4 regions of the Mesorhizobium sp. M0938 genome follow, and region 4 is predicted to be linked to each of the others. Evidence: predicted binding sites of a transcription regulator. Region 4 holds the regulator's gene; each other region holds the start of a gene.
What was found. The regulator PhoB, encoded in region 4, activates phosphate uptake and scavenging genes when phosphate is short. The targets are predictions, from matches to a motif close to TGTCATNNANCTGTCAT.
Positions count from the first base shown of each region.

Region 1: pstS (phosphate ABC transporter substrate-binding protein PstS) is a predicted target of PhoB. The motif match lies at 1,476-1,492, and genes of this name have one in related genera.
Region 2: phnC (phosphonate ABC transporter ATP-binding protein) is a predicted target of PhoB. The motif match lies at 2,572-2,588, and genes of this name have one in related genera.
Region 3: NKH73_RS14445 (RNA degradosome polyphosphate kinase) is a predicted target of PhoB. The motif match lies at 2,276-2,292, and genes of this name have one in related genera.

Region 1 covers NZ_JAMYNS010000022.1:45,854-50,360, forward strand. The annotation lists gene NKH73_RS28440 (EamA family transporter) at 1-5, shown strand, start outside; partial or broken gene NKH73_RS28445 (EamA family transporter) at 21-413, shown strand; gene NKH73_RS28450 (2OG-Fe(II) oxygenase) at 527-1,270, shown strand; gene pstS (phosphate ABC transporter substrate-binding protein PstS) at 1,619-2,707, shown strand; gene NKH73_RS28460 (Na/Pi cotransporter family protein) at 2,792-4,507, shown strand, end outside.
Region 2 covers NZ_JAMYNS010000011.1:181,386-185,892, forward strand. The annotation lists gene phnK (phosphonate C-P lyase system protein PhnK) at 1-386, shown strand, start outside; gene phnL (phosphonate C-P lyase system protein PhnL) at 389-1,096, shown strand; gene NKH73_RS20795 (DapH/DapD/GlmU-related protein) at 1,093-1,707, shown strand; gene NKH73_RS20800 (DUF1868 domain-containing protein) at 1,781-2,491, shown strand; gene phnC (phosphonate ABC transporter ATP-binding protein) at 2,657-3,514, shown strand; gene phnD (phosphonate ABC transporter substrate-binding protein) at 3,658-4,507, shown strand, end outside.
Region 3 covers NZ_JAMYNS010000007.1:78,363-82,869, forward strand. The annotation lists gene NKH73_RS14430 (TIGR02117 family protein) at 1-640, shown strand, start outside; gene NKH73_RS14435 (FAD-dependent monooxygenase) at 649-1,875, opposite strand; gene NKH73_RS14440 (zinc-finger domain-containing protein) at 1,892-2,137, opposite strand; gene NKH73_RS14445 (RNA degradosome polyphosphate kinase) at 2,455-4,507, shown strand, end outside.
Region 4 covers NZ_JAMYNS010000002.1:55,694-60,200, forward strand. The annotation lists gene xylF (D-xylose ABC transporter substrate-binding protein) at 1-258, opposite strand, end outside; gene NKH73_RS02910 (ROK family protein) at 526-1,773, shown strand; gene phoB (phosphate regulon transcriptional regulator PhoB) at 1,971-2,660, opposite strand; gene phoU (phosphate signaling complex protein PhoU) at 2,677-3,381, opposite strand; gene pstB (phosphate ABC transporter ATP-binding protein PstB) at 3,419-4,234, opposite strand; gene pstA (phosphate ABC transporter permease PstA) at 4,248-4,507, opposite strand, start outside.

The DNA.
Region 1 (4,507 bases), on a different contig from region 4:
TCTAGCTCGGTCGTCATGCGCAGACCTATGGACGCCCGTTCACCGCCATGGCGGCGCAGTTCCTTGGCGCGGCGGTGATCAGCCTGCCGCTCGGCTTCTTCCATGGCAATCTGTCGCCTGCCAATGCGTTCGATGCCTGGCCGCAGCTGCTTGTGCTGGGCGTATTCTCTACAGCCGTCTGCTTCGGCATCCAGGCGATTGCCCAGCGTTTCACCTCGGCCAGCCACGCGGCGGTAATCGTCAGCGCCGAAAGCGTGTTCGGCGCCCTGGGCGCGGCACTTTTCCTGGGCGAGCGGACATCGTTCGTTGGCATGCTGGGGGCGACGATCATGCTCGGCGCCGCCCTCCACCTCGCCACTTTGGGGGACGGAGCGGTCAGGCCAGCGCCCGAAAACGGCGCCACCGGTGCTTGAGATTGTGAGACGCAACACACCCCACCATGCGCGGCCCGTTGGCATGAAACGGGTGGTTTGCTCGCGCCGTTTCACCCATCTGATGTCGGGACGAAGCCACAGGAGGCAAAGCCATGACCATTCATTCGATAGGTTCGAAGGCAGCGGTCCGATCGGCGGAGACGCGCGTCGCTGGATATGATTGGCAGGTATTGGCCGAGGAGATGAGCGGCTATGGCTGCGCGGTGATGGAAAAGCTGCTGACACCGGACGAGTGCCGGGAGATCGCAGGGCTTTATCCTGACGAAAGCCATTTCCGCAGCCATGTCCATATGGCGCGGCACGGCTTCGGCAAGGGCGAGTACCGCTATTTCCGCTATCCCTTGCCCGAGCTGATCGGCGGCTTGCGCACCGCGCTCTATCCGCGCCTTGCCGCGGTCGCCAACGACTGGAACGAGCGCATGGGCATCGCCCAGCGCTACCCGGACGAACACGCCGCATTCCTCGAGCAATGCCACGAGCAGGGGCAGAAGCGGCCGACGCCGCTGCTGCTGCAATATGGTCCCGGCGACTTCAACTGCCTGCATCAGGATCTCTACGGCGATCTTGCCTTCCCGCTGCAGGTGGCGATCCTGCTGTCCGAACCTGGCAAGGATTTCACCGGCGGCGAGTTCGTGCTGACCGAACAGCGCCCGCGCATGCAGAGCCGCGCCGAGGTGGTGCCGCTGCGCCAGGGCGACGCGGTCGCCTTCGCGGTCCACAATCGCCCGGTGCAAGGCAGCAAGGGTAGTTACCGGGTCAATCTGAGGCACGGCGTCAGCCGGCTTCGCTCCGGCACGCGCCACACTGTCGGCATCATCTTCCACGACGCGAAGTAAGGTTTGTCTTAAACTTCGAATGGCTGCGTAGAGGCGACGGGGCCAGCTCAGTCCTGAAACTTTGCCCGTCTTTGGCGGCGCGATGGCGTGCCTTGCCCTTGGCAAGGTCGCCGAGCTGGCCGATCGCGCTGGGGCTTGCTGAACAATTCAGGCAATCGCGGCGATCGCGGAAATCCGAATAAAAAGTTTCGCCCACCAAGATCTCTGTCATCCAATCGTTAACCAAGGTTCATACGATGGCGATGTTGTTTCTCGACCGGCGTTCATTCGCTGGGCGGACGACTGTTGATATCTGCCAGGACTGAGAATTAGCCAGTTGTTTGCGCAGTATAGTTGGGGGGTCGCCAGATGTTTTCAGCAAGCTTTTTGTCACTACGGCGCAAATGGGCGAAAATAACCGGAAGTGGCGCCATCGCGCTTGCCGTTGCCTTGACGATCGGCGCCGCTGCACAGGCTGAGCCTATTCGCGGCGCCGGATCGACGCTGGCCGCCCCGATCATCGGCAAATGGGCAGCCGCCTACGAGAGCGCCCGCGCCGATGGCGGCGACTATGTTTCGCCCGATTGGAAGGTCGACTATGAAATCGTCGGCTCGCTCGCCGGCGTCCTGCGTCTCGATCAGCCGGATATGGACTTTGCGGCGACGGATGCACCGATCAACGCCGCCGAGCTCAGGAAAACCGGCCGCCAGCAGTTTCCGATCGTGATGGGCGCCATCGCCGTCGTCGTCAATCTCGACGGCATTGGCCCGGGAAGCCTTCGCCTGACGGGGCCGCTTCTGGCCGACATCTATCTCGGCAAGATCCAGTCATGGTCCGATCCCGCGATCAAGGCGGCGAATCCGGATCTGACGCTGCCCGATCTCAGGATCAGCGTGCTCCATCGCAAGGATGGTTCCGGCTCGACCTTTGTCTTCACGGAGTATCTGTCGGCGGTCAGCGAGGAGTGGAAGGCCAAATACGGCGCCGATACGCTGATCTCGTGGCCGCTCGGCACCGATGCGGAAGGCACTCAAAACCTCATTCGAGCCGTGCATGACACGAAGGGCGCGATCGCCTATGCCGAATCCGGTCAGGCCCAGCGCGCGAGCCTTTCCTACGCGCTGATCGAGAACAAATCCGGCAAATTCGTCAAGCCCGAGCCGGATGGCGTTCAGGCTGCGGCGACGTCCGTCGACTGGGCGAAAACGACCGATTTCTTCGCCTCACTGACCGATCGGGACGGAGATGCCGCCTATCCGATCAGCACAGCGGTGTTCGCCGTCGTTCAGGTCTCGGGCCGTTCGGAACATCGCTATCGCCGGGTGCACGACCTTTTCCGGCTCGCCTTCGCGCAAGGCGCCGGCGACGCCACCGCGCTCGGCTATGTGCCGCTGCCGAAGGCGCTCGTCGACCAGGTCGAACAATACTGGGCAAGGCAAGCACCCGTCGGAAACTGAGCGGAAGAGCCAGGCTGCCTCGCGCAGCATCTGAACTTAACGTCATATCGCGCCGTGGTAACGGCTTGTTGGGGACTGCGTCACATGGACATAGACATCTTCAAGGACATCCTCGTGCCGGTGATCGGCGGGTTGGGCATCTTCATGCTTGGCCTGGACTTCATGGCGAACGGCATCCAGGCGCTTTCGGTCAACCGGATGCGAGCCTTTCTCGCCAAGGCCGCTGGAACGCCGATCAAGGGCGTGCTGGCAGGAACACTGATCACCGGCGTCATCCAGTCGTCGACGGCGATGAGCGTCATGGTCGTCGGCCTGGTCAACGCCGGCGTGATCGCGCTTCGACCGGCGATCAGCGTGATCATGGGCGCCAATATCGGCACCACGCTCGGCAACGGGCTGATCGCCCTGCCGCTCGGTCCGCTCGGATTGATTCTGGCCGGGGTGTTCTCGCTGATCTACTGCTTCGCCAAAAGTGAAAAGGTCAAGAACATAGCGCTCGCCGGCATGGGCTTCGCGCTGATCTTCTACGGCCTCAACCTGATGACCGGCGGCCTGCGCCCGCTTCGCAATCTGCCCGAAGTCATGGCCCTGCTGCAAAGCCTCACGGCCGACTCCTATATCAACCTTCTCAAATGCGTGTTCATCGCCGCCGGCGTGACCGCCATGATCCATTCGTCCTCGGCGACGATCGGCATTGTGATGGGTCTTGGCGCCGCCGGCATTCTCGACTGGACCACGGCCGTCGCCTTCTCGCTTGGCGCGGACCTCGGCACCACGATCACCTCGTGGATGGCTTCGCTCAATCTTTCGAAAAATGCCAAGCGGACCGCTTACGCGCACATCTCGTTCAACATCATCGGCGTGTGCATCACCATCCCGCTGTTCTTCGTCTCCATGCAGGTCCTGGGATGGGCGATGCAGTTCTTCGGCGGCGATCCCTCCATTCCGGTGATCGTCGACGGCAAGGAGACCTTCCCCCTGGTGCCGGTCGCGGTCGGCCTTTACTCGACCTTCTTCAACGTCTTCAACACGTTGTTGCTGTTCCCGTTCATCGGTGTGTTCGAGCGGGTTCTGTCACGTGTCGGCCACACGGATGCCGAGGACACGGAGGATTTCTCGACGCCGAAATTCCTCGACCGCAAGCTGGCCGGCGATTTTGCCAAGGCCGTTCCCGCCGTTCAGCAGGAGACGGCCCGTCACCTCGAGGCCGGCGCCATGTTCCTCGACATCGCACGCTCGGCCAAGAAGGCGCCGTCGGATCCGGGCGAGCACTATCTCGCAACCGACATTCTCAGCCGCGATATCCGTGCCTACACCGCCGAACTGATGAAGGAGGATCTGCCCTACGACCAGCTCGACCTGATCGCCAGCCTGATCGAAGAAGCCGACTTCACGGCTGCCCTGACGGAATCGATGCATCAGGTGGCACGCCGTGTCAGGCGCGAGAAGTTCAGCGGCCCGGCGCAGGCCATCGTCGACGTCGCGTTGAGCAAGCTCGATGTTTCGCTGCGGGAGATCTTGCCGACTTACGGCATCTCCAACCCACAGATGCCGGCCGGCCATGTCAATCTGCCGGAGGTCGAGGAACTGCGTGCCCGCACGCTGGCGCTCGGACCGAATGCGGGCGCGGCCGAACGCGGCACGATCCTGGCCCTGCTCGGGTCGATCGAACGCGCGGAAATCCTGATCCAACGCATCGATGCCGAGCGCAAATCGATCAACCGGCAGAGCGTGCTCGCCCGTGCCTCGGCACGCAAGGAAGCCAGGCCGCACTCGATGGGCGATACCGGCCTCAGCCCG
Region 2 (4,507 bases), on a different contig from region 4:
CGGTCGACTGGCTGTCGCGTGTCGAAATCGACGAGGACCGCATCGACGACGAGCCGCGCGCCTTTTCCGGCGGCATGCGCCAGCGCCTGCAGATCGCTCGCAATCTCGTCACCGGGCCGCGGCTGGTGTTCATGGACGAGCCGACTGGCGGCCTCGACGTCTCGGTGCAGGCGCGCCTGCTCGATCTGTTGCGCGGCCTGGTCACCGATCTCGGCCTTGCGGCCATCGTCGTCACCCACGACCTCGCCGTGGCGCGGCTTTTGTCGCAACGCATGATGGTGATGAAGGATGGTCGCGTCGTAGAAAGCGGCCTCACCGACCGCGTGCTCGACGATCCGCGCGCGCCTTACACCCAGCTTCTCGTTTCCTCGATACTTCAGGTGTAACCATGGCAACCCCGCTCGTCGTCTCCGATGTCGCCAAGAGCTTCACCATGCATCTGCGCGACGGCATCAAACTGCCTGTCGTCGCCGGCGTGTCGTTCTCGATCAGGAGCGGCGAATGCGCAGTGCTCGGCGGCCCGTCCGGCGCCGGCAAGAGCTCGATCCTGAAGATGCTCTACGGCAACTATGCCGTCGACGAAGGCCAGATCATCGTCCAGCACGAAGACGGGCTCATCGATCTCGCGACGGCTACCCCGCGCACCGTGCTTGCCGTGCGCCGGCTCACGATTGGCTATGTCAGCCAGTTCCTGCGCACCGTACCGCGCGTTTCTGCCCTCGATGTCGTCGCCGAGCCGCTGGTCGAGCGCGGCGCGGACCGTGAGGTTGCGCGCAATAAGGCGCGCGCCTTGCTGGCGCAGCTCAACTTGCCGGAAAAACTCTGGATGCTGCCGCCGGCGACCTTCTCCGGCGGCGAGCAGCAGCGCGTCAACATCGCGCGCGGCTTCATCACCGAGCACCCGATCCTCCTGCTAGACGAGCCGACCGCCTCGCTCGATGCCAGGAACCGCGATGTGGTGATTGCGCTGATCGCGGCCAAGAAGGCGGCCGGCGTCGCGCTGCTTGGGATTTTCCACGACCACGACGTGCGCGAGGCGGTCGCCGACCGTGTCATCGACGTGACCGCCTTTGCCGCCGGGAAAATCGCTGCATGACAAGAAAGCTGTCGGAAGCGCCGCTCGTCCATGACACGGCGGAAGTCGAGAACTCGACGCTTGGCCGCTGGACCGAGATCGCCGACCGCTGCCGGGTTTCGGAGAGCACAATTGGCGACTATTCCTACATGATGCAGGACTGCGGTGTCTGGTGCGCGACGGTCGGCAAATTCGCCAACATCGCCGCCAGCGTCCGCATCAATGCCACCAATCACCCGACCTGGCGGCCGACGCTGCACCATTTCACTTATCGCGCCTCGGACTATTGGGACGACGCCGAACACGAGAGCGAATTCTTCGCCCAGCGCCGCGCCAAGCACGTCAACATCGGCCACGACACCTGGCTCGGCCACGGCTCGACCATCCTGCCCGGAGTCACCGTCGGCGATGGCGCGGCGGTCGGCGCCGGCGCCGTGGTATCGAAGGACGTCGCGCCCTACACCATCGTCGGCGGCGTGCCGGCGAAACCGATCCGCGAACGCTTCGACCGCCGCACGGCGGAACGCTATCAGGCACTTGCCTGGTGGAATTGGGACCATGTCCGCCTGCGCGCCGCACTTGAGGATTTTCGCGCGCTTTCGGCGGAAGCCTTTCTGGAAAAATACGGCTGACGGAGGGCGACCCGCCGTTTCACATCCCTGACACATGACTCGGACAGGAGACGGTCTTCCCATGGAGATCGCCATGCTTCAATCCATCAAACCATCGCTCGCCGGATTCTTCGCCGGCTCGAACCCGAACCCTCCCGTGCATCTCGGCACGCGCTACGACACGTCAGGCAATTTTCTCATCGAGCCCGGCAACACGGTCGTCTGCCATCTCGACAGTGGTTCAGCTTCCGAAGCGGCGGTCATCGAAGTGCGGGAACGGATGCGCGCCATGCCCGATGCCGACCGGCTGGCCTTCACGCCGATCTCCAGCCTGCATATGACGCTGTTCCAGGGCATCATCGAATATCGCCGCCGTCTTCCCTACTGGCCTGAGGATGTGCCTCTCGATACCAGCATCGATGACATGACCCGGCTCTATCTTGAGCGCCTGAAGGCCGTCGAGGACCATGGCGCGTTCAAAGTCAGGGTTGTCGAAATCGTGCCGACCGGCCTGACCGTTGCCGGCGCCTCCGACGAGGACGAGCGCATCATGCGCGCGTGGCGCGAAGCCCTGTCGGTGCCGTTCGGATACCGCCATCCGGATCACGACGGCTACACGTTTCACATAACTTTCGCCTATCTGATCCGTCGTCTCGACGACGAAAGGGCATCACAATGGCAACAGCTATTCGATGACTGCCTCTCGCTGCTCGCCCGTCAGGCTCCGGTGATCGAGCTGCGGCCTCCGGCATTTTGCCGCTTCAAGGACATGAAGCATTTCGAGGAGCTGCTGGTTCTCGGCTGATCCCATGCAGGCTGTCCAGGCGGCAGCGATTTGGGTGGACTCGCCTTCCTACTCGACGCGCCTGTGGGCAGTAACAAAACTGACATCAATCCGACACCGCAGGTTCATGGCGTTGCGCTAGCGAAGGTTAACAGACCTTCACTGCGACCGGACTGGAACTAGCCTATGTCAGCAACCACAGCCACGCTGGAAATCCGCGGCGTCACCCGCCGGTTTGGCAAGAACACCGCCGTCAGCGATGTCGATATCTCGATCCCGCACGGCCAGATGGTCGGCATCATCGGCCGTTCCGGTGCCGGCAAGTCGACCCTTTTGCGCATGATCAACCGCCTCATCGATCCCAGCCAAGGGTCGATTTTCTTTGACGGCGCCGAAGTCTCCAGCCTGCGCGGCTCGCTGCTCAGGCGCTGGCAGCGCGATTGCGCCATGATCTTCCAGCAGTTCAACCTGGTGCCGCGTCTCGACGTGCTGACCAACGTGCTGCTCGGCCGGCTCAATCACCGCTCGACCCTTGTCAATCTGCTCGGTGTCTTCTCTCGCGAAGAACGGGCCGAGGCGATTGCGGCGCTCGAGCGTCTCGACATTGCCCGCACGGCGCTGCAGCCGGCAGGCACCTTGTCCGGCGGCCAGCAGCAGCGCGTTGCGATTGCCCGCGCCATGATGCAGCAGCCGAAGGTCATCCTCGCCGACGAGCCGATCGCCTCGCTCGACCCGCTCAATGCCAAGGTGGTGATGGATTCGCTGCAGGACATCAATCTGCGCGAGGGCATCACCGTCGTCACCAATCTGCACACGCTGGACACCGCGCGCACCTATTGCAACCGGATCATCGGCATGGCCGCCGGCAAGGTCGTGTTCGACGGCCCGCCCGAAGACCTCAACCGCGAGGCTGTGCGCATGGTCTATGGCGCCGACAGCAATGGCGGCGAGATCTCCGAGGCCATCACCTCGACCAGCGTGACCATCAAGCAAAAAATCGCCGCATCCGCCGGACCGCTCGAGCCCGCTTTTCCCGGCTACTAGTTCCATGATCCCGACAATTGGATACCGGTATCCGGGAAACCATGGGCAGCAAAAGAGCGCCTGGATCGCCAGCCCGCGTCAAAGGCGCCGTCAAAATTCGAACGCTACCGGCGCGATGCCGGAACCAACAGGAGAGACCCGACATGTTTAGAAAGATGCTTTTCGGTGCTGTTTCCATCATCGCCATGGCGATGGGCGCGGTTCAGGCACAGGACCTGAAGGAATTCCGCGTCGGCATTCTCGGCGGCGAGAACGAGGCCGACCGTCTGCGCAACTACCAGTGCTTCGCCGACCACATCAAGGAAGTGCTGGGCGTCGAGAAAGTCTCGCTCTTCCCGGCCGCCGACTACGACGGCGTCATCCAGGGCCTGCTCGGCGGCACGCTTGACTATGCCGAGCTCGGCGCTTCCGCCTATGCCAAGATCTATCTCGAAAACAAGGACGCGGTTGAACCGATCCTGACGACGGTCCAGACCGACGGTTCGACCGGCTATCATTCGGTCATGGTCGCCCGTGCCGATTCCGGCATCAAGACGCTCGCCGACATGAAGGGCAAGAAACTCGGATTCGCCGATCCCGATTCGACTTCGGGTTACCTGATCCCGGTCACTTCACTGCCCAAGGACATCGGCATGGATGTGAAGAGCTACTTCGCGTCGACCGGCTTTGGTGGCGGCCATGAACAGCTTGTCCTCGAAGTCCTGAAGGGCACCTTCGATGCCGGCACCACCTGGGCTTCCGGCGTCGGCGACTTCAAGGACGGCTACAGCTCGGGCAATCTGCGCAAGATGGTCGACAAGGGCGTGCTCAAGATGGACGACCTCGTCGAATTGTGGCAGTCGCCGATGATCCCGAACGGCCCGCTGGTATTGCGGACGTCGATCGACGCCGGCGCCAAGCAGAAGATCACCGATTTCCTGACCAAGCTTCCGGAAACCGATCCGGCCTGTTTCTCGGCGATCCAAGGCGGCGATTACAAGGGCTACTCACCGG
Region 3 (4,507 bases), on a different contig from region 4:
TCTGGTGGTGGCAATCGTGCTCGCCGTGATGCTGGGCACGTTCATTCCACGGCCGCTCTTGCCGGCGGCCGCCGCCGATCCCGCCGCCACCCGTCGCATCCTGGTGCTGAAAAATCCGATCCACACCGATATTGCCATCCCAGTCGATGACGATGTGCGCCGGCGCTTCAATTTCCTGGTCGATGGCGGCATCCCGGCCGACATGGCTGAAGTCCGCTACATCGTCTTTGGCTGGGGAGGCCGCGCTTTTTATCTGGAGACGCCGACCTGGTCGGAACTCAAGGCCGTGCCGGTGATGAAGGCGCTGACCCTTGACGCTTCGGTCATGCATGTCGATGTCGCCGGCGACATTGTCGAGCCGCATCCTGACATCGCCGGCTTCGATATCGGCGAGGAGCGTTTTGCAGCAGTGCTCGACTTCATCGCCGCGAGTTTCCAGCAAGGGCCGAACGGCCCAATGCCGATCGAGAATGCTGCCTATTCCAGCTTCGACCGCTTCTACGAAGCCAACGGCCATTTCAATGCGCTGGTCGGCTGCAACACCTGGACCGCGGCTGCCCTGCGCATTGCCGGCCTGCGGACAGGCTGGTGGAACCCGCTGCCGGCCTCGCTGGACCTATCGATGCGGATTTACAATTGATGCTGGCGCTATTGGCCGCCGATTTCCGGCGGCCGCCAGCCATAGAGCCAGTCAAGATCGGCCGCGAGCTTTTCCGGCGAGCGCAGCTTCAGGAACAGGTTGCGCGCGACGGCCACCGGCCCCGAGGCATGCCAGGCGAAGCGGTTGAGCGCGCCACGGCGGGCGACCTTGGCGATGCGTGGACGCCGCGTTTTTTCCCAGGCAGCAAGCGCGCCCCAGGGATCGGCGGGCGAGGCGGCGACAAAGCCGGCAAGGGTTGCGGCATCCTCGATCGCCATCGCCGCGCCCTGCGCCGCAAAGGGCGTCATCGCATGCGCTGCATCGCCGATCAGCGCGATGCCGGCGGGCGTCGTCCATGGCTGGGCCTGGTCGACCGTATGGATCGGCCATGCGGTCCACGGGCCGGCATCCTCGACAAGCCGGGCCAGTGCTGCCGCCGTGCCACGCATGGCGCCGGCGAGGATTTCGGGATCGGCGCGACCTGACCAGCCCTCAGTGATGATCTCGCCCCTGGTGAAGGCAGCCAGGTTGAACGCCGCACCGTTGCTGACCGGATAGGCGACGAGGTGGAAGCCGGGATGCAGGAAGGTGGTCACGCAATCGGCGGCGCCGAACGCCGCAAAAGCTTCGCCCGCGGCACTGTCTGCGCTGATCGTAGCGCGCCAGGCAAGCTCGCCCGAAAACCGGCTTCTGGCCGCAAACCCGCCAAAAGTGCGGACCGCCGACCAGACGCCATCGGCGCCGATCAGCAGAAAGCCGTCGGCTTCGACGGTCTTGCCGGCAATCTCGACTGTTGCCGTGGTATGGCGCGGTCCCGCGGCAATGCCGCCGACACGCGCGCCGGTGACGAGGCTGATATCAGGCTGCTCGGCAAGGCGCGCCATCAGCGCGTCTTGCAGATCAGCCCGGTGGGCGACGAGATAGGGTGTCTGCCAGCGCCTTTCGGCTGCTTCGCCAAGCGGCACCCGCGCCAGTTCGCGCAGCGTGGCGGCGTCCTTGAGCACGACCGCCTCCGGCCGCACCGCCGCCGGCCGCAGCCGCTCGAGCACGCCGAACTGGCGAAGGATGCGCGTCGCGTTGGGCGAGAGCTGGATGCCGGCGCCGGCCGCTTCGAGGCGCGGCGCCTGTTCGAACAGCCGCACCAGATAGCCGCGCTCGGAAAATGCCAGCGCTGCAGTCAGTCCGGCAACGCCGGCTCCGGCGATGACGACCTGCCGGGACCGCGTGTCGTCCATGGGGATGGCGCGCGCGTCAGGCGGCCTGATCGATATAGAGACATCCCGCAGGCTGCGTTTCCGTTGCCGTCAGCTTTGGCGAATAGCGAAAAAGCGTCGAGCAATAGGGACAGACTTTTTCATTGTCGTCGCCCATGTCGAGAAACACATGCGGATGGTCGAAAGGCGGGTTTGCGCCGGTGCACATGAATTCCTTGACGCCGATGTCGATCGCAGCATAGCCCGCATCGTTCTGGAAATGGGGAATGGAACCGCCTGCCATCGTCGTCTCCTACATCTGCCGCATGACCCGGATCATGCGTAAAATCAAAATTCCACGGCGGCACTTGCGCGTCCAAGAACGCACCGCGCTGTAGCCTGGATTGCATCTGGATCATAACCGGTCTCTTTGCAAGATCGATGAAATCAAACTGTCGTAAAAGCCTGTCACAGGATAAGCTAAGCCGATTAAGGCATGGCCCCGAAAATCGAATCCGGTTTCGCTGGGATCATGCCTGGCTTAAGAGCGGTAGAACGTCCTTTGCGCGTCAGGAAAGACGCGCGACGCTGTGGCCAGCGGGTGCGAAACGAGCAGGAACCATGAACGAACTAAAGCCGGTGCAGAGCGAATTCACCACCGTGGAGGTGGCGAGCCCAGAGGGCGGCAACCCGGACCGCTTCGTCAACCGCGAGTTTTCCTGGCTGCAATTCAACCGCCGCGTCCTCGAGGAATCGCTGAACGCCAATCATCCGCTGCTCGAGCGTGTCCGCTTCCTGTCGATTTCGGCCGCCAATCTCGACGAGTTCTTCATGGTCCGCGTCGCCGGTCTCGCCGGCCAGGTCCGCGAAGGCATCACGCTGAAGAGCCCGGACGGCCGCACCCCCGAACAGCAGCTGGAACAGTTGCTGCGCGAGGTCGAGCGTCTGCAGGAAGATCAGCAGAAAAGCCTTTCCGCGCTGATGCTGCTGCTTGACAAGGAAGGCATCGAGAGCATCAGCCGCGATGCGCTGACCAAGGATGAGAAGACCTGGCTCGAGGATCATTTCCAGGAGCAGGTGTTTCCGGTGCTGACGCCGCTATCGATCGATCCGGCGCATCCGTTCCCGTTCATTCCCAATCTCGGCTTCTCGATGGCCCTGCAGCTGCGCCATCGCAGAAATGGCGAGGAGATGAGTGCGCTGTTGCGTCTGCCGGTGGCGCTGAAGCGCTTCATCCGCTTGCCCGACCGCAAGCACCATATCCGCTTCATTCCGCTGGAAGAGGCGGTCGGCCTCTATATCGGCAAGCTTTTCCCCGGTTATGAAGTCAAGGGCTCCGGCACGTTCCGCATCATCCGCGACAGTGACATCGAGGTCGAGGAGGAGTCCGAGGATCTCGTGCGCCTGTTCGAGACGGCGCTGAAGCGCCGCCGCCGCGGCTCGGTCATCCGCATCGAATTCGACAAGCTGATGCCGGCCGAACTGCGCGACTTCGTCGCCGGCGAACTTGGCGTTTCTTCGAGCCGCATCAGCGTGCTTACCGGTCCGCTGGCACTCAGCCAGATTTCAGAGATCGTCGCCATCGCCCGCGACGATCTCAAATTCAGGCCCTATAATCCGCGCTTTCCCGAACGTATCCGCGAGCACGGCGGTGACTGTTTCGCCGCCATTCGCGAGAAGGACATTATCGTCCATCACCCCTACGAATCTTTCGACGTGGTGGTGCAGTTCCTGCGCCAGGCGATGGCCGATCCGGAAGTGGTGGCGATCAAGCAGACGCTCTATCGCACCTCGAACGACAGCCCGATCGTGCGCGCTTTGGTCGACGCCGCAGAGGCTGGCAAATCGGTTACGGCGCTGGTCGAGCTCAAGGCGCGTTTCGATGAGGAAGCCAACATCCGCTGGGCGCGCGACCTCGAGCGCGCCGGCGTTCAGGTCGTGTTCGGCTTCCTCGAACTGAAGACCCATGCGAAAATGTCGCTGGTGGTGCGGCGCGAGGACGGCAAGCTGCGCAACTACGTGCATCTCGGCACCGGCAATTACCACCCGGTCACCGCGCGCATCTACACCGACCTGTCGTTCTTCACCACCGATCCGACGATCGCCCGCGATGTCGCCCAGCTGTTCAACTTCATCACCGGCTACGCCGAGCCGGCCGAGGAGATGCGGCTGGCCATCTCGCCCTTCACGCTGCGCAAGCGCATCCTCAAGCACATTTCGGACGAGATCGCCCATGCGCTGGAGGGCAGGCCGGCCCGCATCTGGATGAAGATGAATTCACTGGTCGACCCGATCATCATCGACGCGCTCTATGACGCCAGCCGCGCCGGCGTCGAGATCGATCTCGTCGTGCGCGGCATCTGCTGCCTGAGGCCTCAGGTGCCGGGTCTGTCGGAGAACATAAGGGTCAAGTCGATCGTCGGCCGCTTCCTCGAACACAGCCGCATCTACTGTTTCGGCAACGGCCATGGACTGCCGTCGGACGGGGCGGTCGTCTACATCTCGTCGGCCGATTTGATGCCGCGCAATCTCGATCGCCGCGTCGAGACCATGGTGCCGATCACCAATCCAACTGTGCATGAACAGGTTCTCGGCCAGATCATGCTGGGCAACATCATGGACAACCAGCAAAGTTTCGACGTATTGGCTGACGGAACCTCCCGGCGCGCCGTGC
Region 4 (4,507 bases):
CAGTGCATTGGCGCCCTGCGAGATCAGGCTTTCGACATCGGTCAGCTGCTTACCGGGATTGGACTGCGCATCGGCTGAAATATACTTGTCGCCGGCGGCCTCGATCGCCGCCTTCATGGCGGCTTCGTCGGTCTTCCAGCGCTCTTCCTGGAAATTCGACCACGAAACGCCAATGACCTTGTCCTTGGCCTGTGCGACCGATGCGAGCGTCAGCGACATGGCGACCCCCGCCAGAATGGCGGCTGCGAATCTTTTCATGATATTCCTCCCTGCACCGCGTGCGGCGCGACCAGACTGACCCGAGGGCCGGCACAAAGGCTCTATTTTTTCGAGCCTCGAAAAAACACTGATCCAACGCCGAAGCGCTGTCAACATCAATTCTGATGGATTTTGATGGCTTTCCGGCTTTTTTTCGAGCCTCGGAATAAACCGTGACAGCGGCTTCTGCTTCTGCCACTATTTGTCCGACATTATCGACGGCTTCCGATTTATGAGTCGCCGCGGTGACAGGGAGGAAGCAGCAGAATGTCGGTTGGAATCCGTCATGACGATTTGCGCCGCCGCAACCGGGCGATGGTGATTTCGGCCGTACGCCGGGCCGGCCAACCATCGCGGACCGAGATCGCGGCAACCACCGGCCTCAGCCATTCGACCATATCGGCGATCTGTTCAGACCTGATCCAGGAAAGCATCCTGACCGAGAGCAGGGCGAGCGAGGCCGTTTCGCTGAAACGCGGCCGGCCGCAGGTCGGCCTCGGCCTCAATCCGGAAGCGGCAGCGGTGTTGGCCGTCGTGTTGTCGCTGAATTTCCTGTCGGTCGCCGTCATCGATTATGCCGGACAAGTCGTCGCCGAGGAACAGCGCCGGCTGGACACGCTGACCATGTCGCGCGACGAGCTGATCGGCGAATGTGTCGCCATCGTCCGGCGACGGCTCGAAGATCCCGACCTCGACGTCCAAAGCGTCGCCCGCATCGCACTGGCGATCCAGGGTATTACGGATTCCCATGCGCGCGCCATGTTGTGGTCGCCGATCACGCCGCAAACGAACATCGCTTTCGCCGACATTCTTGAACGCGAATTCGGCATCCCGGCCATCATGGAAAACGACTGCAACATGATGGCCGTGGCGCTGCGCTGGCGCGACCCGGATCGCTACCGCAACGATTTCATCGCTATTCTCCTCTCACACGGCATCGGTATGGGGCTGGTGCTGAAGGGCGAACTGTTCACCGGCACCCATTCCTCAGGCGGCGAATTCGGCCACATGATCCATCGGCCGGGCGGCGCGCTTTGCCGTTGCGGACGGCGCGGCTGCGTCGAAGCCTATGCCGGCAACTACGCCATCTGGCGCAATGCAAGGCAATTGAGCGAGAATGCCGAACCGGTTGCCGATGTCAGCGATGCCGACATGCGGGCACTGGCGGCCCGGGCGCGCGAGACGGACGGACCGGAGCGCGAAGCCTACCGCAAGGCCGGCGAAGCGCTCGGCTTCGGCCTAGGCAGCCTGTTCGCGCTGATCGATCCGGCGCCGGTCGCCATGGTCGGCGCCAGCGCTGCCGCTTTCGACCTGATCGAGCCTGCCCTGCGCGAAGCCATCGCCCAGACCGCCGGCGGCCAGCATTCGGGTTCGATTTCCTTCGACACCGAGCCGAACGAATTGCCGCTGATCCGCGAAGGCTGCGCCATGCAGGCGCTGAATTTCGTCGACCAGGAGATTTTCGCGCCGGGCGCGCAAGGAAAGTCCGGCACGATCAGGAAGGACGTGGCCTGAGTTCGAAAGGCAAGGAACAAAGGCGGATTGCGACTTGGATGTGTTGAGATTCAGGTCAGGCCACGCCGGAGTCGAAGACGGGCGCGAAACAACCAAACCGGTGGCTTCCGAGAACCGGAACGGAGCGTAACGTTTAAGTACGTACCGGAAACGCAGGAAATCGCCATTCGCGGGCCGGCATCACCTGGAGTATCAGCCTAGTCTTCCCTGATCGCATAGCCCGCGCCGCGGATGGTACGGATGACATCGGGCATGCGACCATTGTTGACCGCCTTGCGCAGCCGCCCGACATGGACGTCCACCGTGCGTTCATCGATGTAAATCGTCTCGCCCCAGACATTGTCGAGCAACTGGCTGCGCGAGAAGACGCGACCGGGGTGCCGCATCATGAATTCGAGCAGCCGGAATTCGGTCGGCCCGAGCCGGATCTCGCTCTTCTTGCGGTAGACCCTGTGCGATTCGCGATCGAGCATGATGTCGCCGACCTTCAGCACGCTGGACAGCACTTCCGGCTTGGCGCGGCGCAGCAGCGCCTTGACTCGGGCCATGAATTCCGGTGTCGAGAACGGCTTGACCAGATAGTCGTCGGCCCCGGTCGAGAGGCCGCGCACCCGGTCGCTCTCCTCGCCGCGCGCGGTCAGCATGATGATCGGCAACCGCTCGGTTTCGGGACGCACCCGAAGACGCCGGCAAAGCTCGATGCCGGAAACTGCCGGCACCATCCAGTCGAGCACCAGAAGATCGGGCACGTTTTCCTGCAGCCGGATTTCGGCCTCGTCGCCGCGTGTCACCACCTCGACCTGATAGCCTTCGGATTCCAGATTGTAGCGGAGGAGGACGCCCAGCGGCTCTTCATCCTCCACCACCATGATGCGCGGCGCGATCATCGATCGGTCACCCCCGTCATGTCGCCGGCGCCGTCGTCGTTTCGTCGAGCTTCGGGCGATCCGCCGGCAACTGCTGCCCGGTCACGACATAGTAGGCGTTTTCGGCGATGTTGGTTACATGATCGCCAATACGCTCGAGATTCTTGGCGCAGAACAGAAGATGCGTGCAGGCGGTGATGTTACGAGGGTCCTCCATCATGTAGGTCAGGAGCTCGCGAAAAACCGCCGTGTATTTGACATCGACCTTCTCGTCGGCGGCGCGTAGTTCCTTCAACGCGTTGGCGTCTCGCGACACGTAGTGCTCGACCACGCCACGGAGCTGTTCGAGAACGAGATCCGCCATTGCGTCGATACCGTGCGAGAGATTACGCGGCGTGGCGCTCTGTCCGACTGCGCTGACCCGCTTGGCTATGTTCTTGGCCAGGTCGCCGATGCGCTCCAGATCGCCGGCCATCCGGATTGCGCCAACCACGGCGCGCAGGTCTTGCGCCATCGGCTGCCGCTTGGCGATCAGTGTGATCGCGCTGTCGTCGAGCTCGCGCTGCCGGGCATCCATGATGGCATCGTCAGAGACGACGCGCTGCGCCATGGCATTGTCCGACGCGAGCAATGCGCGGATCGACGCAGCTACCATCGCGGCGGCAAGCTCGTCCATGTCACGGATCAGCCTGTCGATGTGTTCCAATTCCTCGTCGAAGGAGGCGACGGTATGTTCACCCATGATGCTGTCCTCGTGTTCGAATTCGCCGCCGGACCGCTCAGCCGAACCGGCCGGTGATGTAGTCCTGGGTGCGCTTGTCGTCGGGGTTGGTGAACATTTTGTCGGTCGCGCCTTCCTCGACCAGATAGCCGAGATGGAACATCGCCGTTCGCTGCGACACGCGCGCTGCCTGCTGCATCGAATGGGTGACGATGACGATCGTGTAGTTCTGACGCAGCTCGTCGATCAGCTCCTCGACGCGGGCGGTGGCGATCGGATCGAGCGCTGAGCAGGGCTCGTCCATCAGGATCACTTCCGGCGACACCGCGATGGCGCGCGCGATGCACAGGCGCTGCTGCTGTCCGCCGGAAAGGCCGGTGCCCGATTCGAGCAGGCGATCCTTGACCTCGTTGAACAGGCCGGCCTTCTTCAGGCTCGATTCGACGATGCCGTCCAGCTCCGCCTTGCTTCTGGCCAGACCGTGAATGCGCGGACCGTAGGCGACGTTTTCGTAGATCGACTTCGGAAACGGGTTCGGCTTCTGGAACACCATGCCGACGCGAGCCCGCAGCTCGACGACGTCGATTTTCGGGTCGTAGACATCCTCGTTGTCGAGCGTGATCTTGCCACTTACTCGCGCGATGTCGATCGTGTCGTTCATTCGGTTCAGGCAACGCAGAAAGGTCGACTTGCCGCAACCCGACGGGCCGATCAACGCCGTCACCTGGTTCTCGCGGACATCGAGATCCACGTCGAACAGAGCGCGCTTCTCGCCATAATGAACAGAGACCTTTTCGCCCTTCATCTTGATCGAAGGTTCGTTGGTTCCGCTATTCAGTTTCTGTTCGACGCTGGCTTCCGTCATGATGTTCATATCCTCTAACTCCTTACCAGCGCCGCTCGAAGCGCCTGCGCAGTATCACCGCGATGGCATTCATGATGACCAAAAACACTAGCAAAATCAAAATCGCCGCCGAAGTCTTCTGCTGGAATCCAGCTTCCGGGAAATCGGCCCACATGAATATCTGCACCGGCAGGATCGTCGCGGGATCGGTGAAGCCGCCGGGAATGTCGACGATGAACGCGACCATGCCGATCATCAGCAACGGCGCGGTTTCACCCAGCGCATGCGCCATGCCGAGGATGG